2 regions of the Nostoc sp. FACHB-190 genome follow, and region 2 is predicted to be linked to the other one. Evidence: predicted binding sites of a transcription regulator. Region 2 holds the regulator's gene; the other holds the start of a gene.
What was found. The regulator NtcA, encoded in region 2, controls nitrogen genes in cyanobacteria. The targets are predictions, from matches to a motif close to TNTGTANNNNNNNNTACANA.
Positions count from the first base shown of each region.

Region 1: a site for NtcA is predicted at 2,721-2,740, ahead of H6G28_RS28340 (cell division protein SepF). Genes of this name have one in related genera too.

Region 1 is NZ_JACJQW010000036.1:39,382-43,815, forward strand. Features, by position in the region: gene H6G28_RS28330 (DEAD/DEAH box helicase) at 1-966, opposite strand, end outside; gene proC (pyrroline-5-carboxylate reductase) at 1,113-1,925, opposite strand; gene H6G28_RS28340 (cell division protein SepF) at 2,020-2,616, opposite strand; gene H6G28_RS28345 (YggS family pyridoxal phosphate-dependent enzyme) at 2,980-3,648, opposite strand; gene pipX (transcriptional coactivator PipX) at 3,645-3,923, opposite strand.
Region 2 is NZ_JACJQW010000005.1:303,541-307,974, reverse strand. Features, by position in the region: gene hisB (imidazoleglycerol-phosphate dehydratase HisB) at 1-186, opposite strand, end outside; gene fabI (enoyl-ACP reductase FabI) at 365-1,141, opposite strand; gene ntcA (global nitrogen regulator NtcA) at 1,989-2,660, shown strand; gene H6G28_RS09210 (hypothetical protein) at 2,694-2,915, opposite strand; gene H6G28_RS09205 (DUF3084 family protein) at 2,908-4,398, shown strand; gene H6G28_RS09200 (ATP adenylyltransferase family protein) at 4,360-4,434, opposite strand, start outside.

The DNA of each region.
Region 1 (4,434 bases), on a different contig from region 2:
AATGCCGCGATAAAGGGGGGCAATTTGTCCCGAACGTCCGGCTTCCGGGTTACGGTTTAAAAAGTCGTCGATTTGCTCCCGTAATATTTGTGACTCTTGACCATTGACTAACCATAAATCACCCACCTCAGCCACAGCTTTATCGCATCCCCGACGGCTAAAGATAAAGTAAATGGCGGGGAGCATATCTCGCTGTTGGAGTTGGCTTAAGGTATAGATGATGCCTGGGGCTTCTGGTCTGCCGTTTTTACCTTTGTCAGCTTGTCCTTTGCGATGTTTCTTAATGAGGCGGGGATTAATTTTGTTTTGCGTATCATTCAGCAAGGGAAACAGACCTTTGGGATTACAGAAATGAAATTCCAAAGGCACTGGGCGAAAATCAGAATAAATCAGGTCTGTGGGGCCGTGGACTTGGTTTAACCAATCTGTTAGTTGTTCGCTATTGGCAACTGTGGCGGAGAGGGCTGCTAGTTGCACTTCACGGGGACAGTAAATAATCGATTCTTCCCAAACTGTACCGCGTTGGCGATCGTTCATGTAGTGGCACTCATCCAATACCACTGCTTCCACATCCACCAAGGAAATGCCAACTTGCCCGATGGGTGTGCCATAGAGCATATTGCGGAAGATTTCTGTGGTCATGACCAAAATTGGTGCATCTCGGTTAATAGACGCATCACCAGTTAACAGTCCTACTAAATCGGCACCAAACTTCTCACGAAAATCGCGGAGTTTTTGGTTCGACAAGGCTTTGAGGGGTGTGGTGTAGAATACGCGCTTTTTTCGAGCTAGGGCGCGATAAATAGCGTATTCTCCGACTAAGGTTTTGCCAGAACCCGTGGGCGCACATACAACTACGGAGCGTCCAGCATTAAGGGACGCGATCGCATCTTTCTGAAACTGATCCAGATCAAAGGGAAATATCGACCCTAAGTTGATTTCTGGAGACGGTGCGGGATAGTTCACTCAATCACATTTGCAACCAGACTGTTTACTATATTAACGGGTCTTTTGTCAACTTCGTCATAGGAAGTAGGGAATAGGGAGTAGGGAATGGGGAATAGGCATATTTTCTAATTTCCCCACTCCCTACTCACCACTCACCACTCCCCTCATTTTCCCAATTCTTGCGATCGCGCTGTGGCGGCTTTGACTGCTTCAATTAAAGCCGAGCGAAATCCAGCTTTTTCTAATTGGCTAATACCAGCAATAGTTGTCCCTCCAGGACTAGTTACTCTGTCTTTCAATTCTGCTGGGTGCATTTTGCTGGTGTGCAGTAATTGTGCGGTTCCCAATACTGTTTGCAAGGCGAGTTGATTGGCAATTCCTCTGGGTAAGCCTGCGGCGACTCCACCATCTGCTAAAGCTTCTACCAATATAGAGACGTAAGCCGGGCCGCTACCAGATAAGCCTGTGACAGCATCCATCAAGCTTTCGGAGACTTCCACCACTTCTCCCACGGCGGAAAATATCTCTGATGCTTTTTGCTGGTGTTTAGCATTTGTATACGCACCTAAACAGATAGCTGTCATCCCCGCCCCGACTGTGGCTGGGGTGTTGGGCATTGCTCTAATGACTGGTAATCCTGGGAATGATGCTTCTAGGTGATGTAAAGGCACTCCTGCCAAAATCGATATCACCAAGGGGGAATGTTCTGCTAAAACAATATCTGCTAATTCTTGAGCGATCGCACTAAATACTTGCGGTTTTACAGCTAAAAATATGACTTCCTGCGCTTGTTGAAATACCAAGCTATTATCTGCTGTCACAGCCACATTGTATTGCTGCTGCAAAAAAGCCTGACGCGCTGGCTGGGGTTCGCTAATGATTACTTCTGAGGGTTGGTAGATGCCCCGCTCAAGCAGGCGGGATAACAGCGCCTCTCCCATTACCCCACCACCAATTAAGCCAAATTTTCTAGTCATTTATGATTGGTCATTAGTCACTTGTCATTAGTCATTTGTATCTTAGAACGAGGGACAAAGGACGAAGGACAAAGGACTAATGACTAATTTCAATTTATTGTGCCATGCGGTTAGGTTCATTTCCCCAGTTTGGTGTGGCAGTTGGGGCGGTACGTACAGGACGCGCTGGCGGTTGTGGTACTTCATGAATAACTCCACCTTGGGTGCTGACTTGTACGCAGCTTGGCGTAAACAAAAAGATGCTTTCTCCAATCCGCTCTTGATGTCCATCTAATGCGTAAGTTCCACCAGCAACAAAATCAACTGCTCTTTGAGCTTGATCCGGGTCCATGATTGTCAAGTTGAGTACAACTGATTTGCGCTCACGTAACGCTTGAATTGCCTGGGGCATTTCTTCAAATGTACGAGGTTCAAGCACTAATACTTCAGAAATCCCGTTTACTGCTCCTGGCATACCAATTACGTTCCCCATCGTAGACTTTGATCCTGTTGCTACATCATTACCCATTGTAGACATGGGTTCCCGCCAACGTCGATTCTGTGTAGTAGCTTCTGCTGGTGCAGGTTGAGGATTTTCCTCTTGATACAGATTTTGGTAGTGATCTGTATCTGGTTCTTCCTCATAATATTCGTATTCTACCTGCTCGTTCAGCCCTACGAAATCTCGCAGTTTGGAAAATATATTGTTCATTTGGTACGCTCCTGATGCAAATTACCTTTATCGATTTGGCTGATAGTTGATGTAGCCACTAAAGATCACTACAAAGGACGGACAATTTAGTAATCTTATCGTTGTTTGTAGCTTCTGTTACAACTATAGATAATGAACGGACGCTTTTGTAAACGCCTGTACCTTAACCTAGATACAATAATGAGTCAAGATTATATCCCAAAGATTTTAGGATATAAAGCTTAATTACAGGTTTTTTTGATGTTTCGTTACTTTTGTTAATGATTTTTTTAGTGTTTTATTGTACCAGCACTCTAGGACAATTATATGTATTTCTTACCTAGAAGCTCTGGTACAAATAGTCAAGAATTGCTGTCAGCGAAACTATTGGCGATCGCCAAATAAAATAGTTCCCAATCTTACCATCGTTGCTCCCGCTTGGACTGCCAGTTGATAATCCCCAGACATCCCCATCGACAGTTCCTGTATTTGAACATTTGGCAAGTTTTGTAACTGAATTTGTTTTGCTAAATCATGAGTGCTATTAAATACATGCAAAATTTCCGCCTCAGTCAACCCCAGAGGCGGAATTGTCATCAATCCTTGAATTTGTAAAAACTGGCACTGGTTGAGTTCCCCTAAGTCTGCCAGTAATTCTGGAACAGTCCAACCTGATTTTTGCGGGTCTGGAAGGATTTTGACTTGCAGACAGACTTTTGGGGTAACTCCTAGCTGCTGTGCTAATTGATTTAATCGCTGCGCCAGCTTCAAATTATCTACAGAGTGAATCCACTCAAATAGTTCTAGGGCTTTTTTGGCTTTATTACTTTGCAAATGTCCAATCAAATGCCAAGTAATATCAGATAAGTCCTGTAACTGAGCTTGTTTAGTGGCAGCTTCTTGGATACGGCTTTCGCCAAAATCACGAATTCCGGCGTTGTAAGCTAAACGAATCATCTCCGCCGAAACTTGCTTGCTGACAGCAATTAACCTGACCGAAGATGGCAGTGAGGCGCGAATATTGGCAATATGTTCGTCAATCGAACTACTCATTGGAACGTGCGTTGGAAAACACTCTGAAGCTGATCGTACTCCTGAGATGAACCATTACGGCGTAGAGTCCGCAAACGATTTTCTAACATCATTCTGGCTTCAGTACGTCCAATGGGTTGAAATTTAATACCTTTAACGTCGTTTGTTACCAGAAAAAATAAGCGTTGGGCATAAAGTGTAGTGAACATATCTTGGTTGTCGTCAACCACACAAATCCGATAAAGTAAGCCCCAAGTTGGATGATTGATGTAGATTTCAGGATTTTCTGGAGTCATTTAAGAGTCAAGGTGGGAGTATGTATATTGATTTGTAGTTTTAGACAAACATCCAGACGATGATCATACCTGTTCGTCAGAATATTTAGTTAAAACTACTCCAATTGAGTGATTTCTGCCATCACTTGGCAGTGATGAAATCTTTGATGATGCCTAGTAGGACTTCGCAGTAAGACGAAAAACCAAGGGTGAAGGGGCAGAATCAAGTCAAAAGTCAAAAGTTAAAAGTTAAAGATTCTCTGGCTTTTGAATTGTGACTTCCCTGTGAGGGTGTAGTGTTCAAAACTCTGACACCGTTCGGCTGACGCAGAAATTGAGCAGTTTTGCAAGCTCACTGTATCACTGGGCGCAACTGACAGCGAAGCCCATAACCTGTCACTTATCCCCTGCTACAAAAATAGCCAAAGCTGACCTAAAATCGATGTTGGCGCTGGCTTCTCTCCATGTTGCCATAATTATTATTTTGTGGCACAAAATTGCCAACATTTGATGAGTCATCATTCAGAAATTA
Region 2 (4,434 bases):
TTGATGCAACATGTGGTCTAAAAATGGAATACCAGTCGCCGCATGACATTTTCCTGTCCCATCTAAATTGACAGTTACTTGCACATCAGTTTCACCAGTCACACGGTGAACCGAAGCAATACGCGCTGTGTTTAGGGAAACTTGGTGCAGAATTGAGTCTTTGTGAGAAGTATCGCTGATTTGCATAGTTAATTGAGGGAGTTGGGAGTTGGGAGTGGGGAGTTGGGAATAAACCTGGATTTCTCACAAGAGAGAAATCCAGGGGGGTGGGAGGTGTGGGAGGATGGTGAAGAAATCTTTCCCCCCACACTCCCCTCTCTCCCCACACTCCCCACACTCCCCACTCACTACTCCCCAAATCTTATTACATTCCCATAATTTCATATCCTGCATCCACGTACAGCACTTGCCCAGTAATACCACTAGCTAAGTCACTGCACAAAAAGGCCGCAGTATTACCCACTTCTTGTTGAGTTACAGTACGTCGTAAAGGCGCTACCTCTTCTACATGGTGAATCATATCTAAAATTCCCCCAACAGCCGAAGAAGCCAAAGTCCGAATTGGCCCAGCCGAAATAGCATTAACCCGAATATTTTGCGGGCCGAGTTCTGCTGCAAGATAACGCACACTTGCTTCTAAACCTGCTTTGGCAACTCCCATCACGTTGTAATTCGGCACAGCTCGCACGCCACCCAAATATGTCAAGGTGACAATGCTACCGCCTTCAGTCATTAACGGTTTCGCTGCGCCACTTAACTGTACTAGGGAATAGGTACTAATTTCTAAAGCTGTATTGAAACCCGAACGGGAAGTTTGGCTAAAGCCTCCAGTCAAATCATCTTTATTTGCAAAAGCTAAACAGTGGATGAGGATATCTAATCTACCCCACTTTTCTTGCACCGCTTCAAAGGTAGAGTGAATCTGTTCATCATTTTGAACATTACAGGGAACAAATAAGCTGGGATTCAGAGGTTCTACCAATTCCGCAACTTTTTTCTCCATCTTGCCACGTTCATCGGGGAGGTAAGTAATACCTAAGTTCGCCCCGGCTGCGTGCAGTTGTTGGGCGATACCCCAAGCGATGGAGCGATTATTGGCAATACCTGTAACGAGGGCGTTTTTTCCAGTCAGATTCAGCATAGAAATTATTAACAGGATCAATCATGATAAAAGATGTCTGAGCAGTATCAAAGATTTTTCCTGGATTTCTCACAAGAGAGAAATCCAGGGATGTGGGAGGAGTGGGAGGATGGTGAAGAAATCTTTCCCCCCACACTCCCCACACTCCCCACACTCCCCACATCCCTTACCCATACGTGAGAAATTCGGGTTTTGCTCCCCCTAATCACTGTTTTTGACTGCTGTGTGGCTGTGTTCACTTTTCTGTTTCAAAGGCAATTACAGCCAGAAGTCTAAATTTTCTAGGGGAATTGAGGATACTTCAACTGCTGAGTGTATCACCTGGGACTTTTTCAGACATCCTCTTAGGAGGATACTAGAAACTGAGGCCTGTTTTTCTTGATTTATCAAAATCATGTTTCACAGGCCAGAATCAAGAAACCAGAAGCCTGAATTGAGGGTGAAATTCTGTGAGGCTAGTGGATGAATCAACAAACAACACAGCAAATTAAGTGGTGAGTGTTTTTCTCCATTGACTAATTTTGCGTCTTCAATTCTGCTATCTGAATTTTTCTTTAATTCAATTGGTGTGTTTGCTGCATAAAAATTGTCTGCTATTCCTGAAGATATTCTCAAGATATAATGAATTTTTTAGCAAAAAACCTGATGAATAGGAGTTTGTAAGTACTTATAACAACTACTAGCTAAAAAGGTGAAAAATTATGTATCATTATGAACAAATAAGTCTGAAGTTCGGCTTTTGAGTATAGGAAAGTACAGAAAGGTTGACGGTGATTTATTGATTTTTCAGGTGTATTCTTAGGTAATCAGTTTATTTGTTTTTCCGGCATTGGGTAGGGGAAGGGAGATGATCGTGACACAAGATAAAGCCCTAGCAAATGTTTTTCGTCAGATGGCAACTGGGGCGTTTCCGCCAGTGGTGGAAACGTTTGAAAGAAACAAAACGATCTTTTTTCCGGGCGATCCTGCTGAACGAGTTTATTTTCTTCTTAAGGGTGCTGTAAAACTTTCCAGGGTATACGAAGCAGGAGAAGAAATAACGGTAGCACTGTTACGGGAAAATAGTGTTTTTGGTGTTTTGTCTTTGCTGACTGGAAATAAGTCAGATCGGTTTTACCATGCTGTTGCATTTACACCTGTAGAATTGCTATCAGCACCAATCGAACAAGTAGAGCAAGCACTCAAGGAAAATCCAGAATTGTCTATGTTAATGCTGCGGGGTCTATCTTCGCGGATTTTACAGACAGAGATGATGATTGAAACTCTCGCTCACCGGGATATGGGTTCTAGATTGGTGAGTTTTTTATTAATTCTTTGTCGTGATTTTGGTGTTCCTTGTGCAGATGGAATCACAATTGATCTGAAGCTATCTCATCAAGCGATCGCAGAAGCAATTGGTTCGACTCGCGTCACAGTCACTAGGTTACTTGGTGATTTACGCGAAAAGAAAATGATTTCTATTCATAAAAAGAAGATTACTGTGCATAAACCTGTTAGCTTAAGTAGGCAGTTCACTTAAAACAGAAGTCAGAAGTCAGAATCAAACCTTGATTCATTCTGCATTTGGGCTTTCTGACTCTGGCATTGTTGGTTGTTCAAAGCAATTGGAGGTAATGAAGTTGGCAAGTCTGGTGTTTTTGCAGATAATACCCATAGCTGGAGGCAAATCATAAATTGATAAATCTTCGCTATTGCCAATTTCCAACCCTCCACAGACAATGGTCGAAAGTAGTAGGCTGTATCTGGAACCATTTCGGTAGCTGAAGATGACCACCGGGTACATCCTCATTGCAGCAATTTTAATTTTGGGAGGCGTAATAGCCACTGTGGGCGATCGCATTGGCACACGGGTTGGCAAAGCTCGCCTCTCACTCTTTAAGCTTCGTCCCAAAAATACGGCGGTGGTGGTGACGATTTTTACTGGTGGCTTGATTTCTGCATCAACTTTGGGCATTTTGTTTGCTGCGGATGAGGGCTTGCGTAAGGGAGTCTTTGAATTAGAAGATATTCAAAAAGACTTGCGAAACAAGCGGGAACAACTCAAAACCGCAGAAGCCCAAAAAAGCCAAGTCGAAACAGAATTAAGTCAAGCCAGAAAAGAACAAACCCAAGCGCAACAAGACTTACAAAGAATTAATAAATCTTTGCAAGCGGCCAATGCAAAACAACGGGAAACCCAAGCAAAACTTAACCAAACTCTAAGCCGCCAAGCAAAGATCCAAGGGCAATTACAAAGCACTCAAGGGCGTTTGAATCAAGTTGCAACTCAATATCAGCAAGCGCGGTCAGAATTAGAAAACGTTTATAACCAAAGAAAAGCCTTACAAGTAGCGGTAGGACAATTAAAGGCAGAACAACAAAGATTGTACGCAGAGGCGAAAAAGGCGATTGATGAAGCGAAAACCGCTATTTCCAAACGAGATCAGGAACTCGCCAATCGTCAAGAAATTATTGAACAGCGCGATCGCAAAATCGCCCAATTAGATAAACTCATTCAAAATCGCAATTTAGAAATTACTGCCAGAGAACAGGTAATTGCAACCAGAGAAGCTCGCCTCAAAGAATTAGAAAGACAACAGGATTATTTAGAACAAGAAGTAGCCAGACTCGAAAAATATTATCAGTCTTATCAAGACCTGCGTTTAGGCAAGTTGGCGTTAGTGCGTGGTCAAGTTTTAGCTGGTGCAGTAATTCAAGTCAGTCAAGCCTCGGCGGCGCGTCAGGCGGTGTTGCAACTTTTAGGCGATGCTAACCAAAATGCCATCTTTCAATTAACTGAACCGAGCGCAACGCCAGAAAATACCCAAATATTGCGCGTCACTCCCGAAAGAGTTGAGCAGTTGATTAGACAAATTAGTGATGGTAGGGAGTATGTCGTGCGAATTTTCTCCGCAGGTAATTACGTCCGGGGCGAAAAACAGATAGAATTTTTTGCAGATGCCGCACGTAATGTCTTAGTCTTTGCGGGAGGAGAGGTGTTAGCCAGTACTAGCGCCGACCCCAAAACCATGACATCTTATCAGTTACGGCAAAGATTAGATTTGCTGATTTCGGCTTCCCAGTTTCGCGCCAGAAATGCCGGCATTGTAGAAGGCGTGCAAGTAGATGGCACATTTTTGCGCTTTATTAACCAGCTAAGACAATATGATCAGCCTTTAGATATTAAAGCGATCGCCGCCGAAGATACATACACAGCCGGGCCTCTGCGCGTGAAATTATTAGCTGTCCAAAACGGTAAAGTGATTTTTAGTACTTAAATTAGTATTGACTATTGATTCTTGGACAGCCACTTC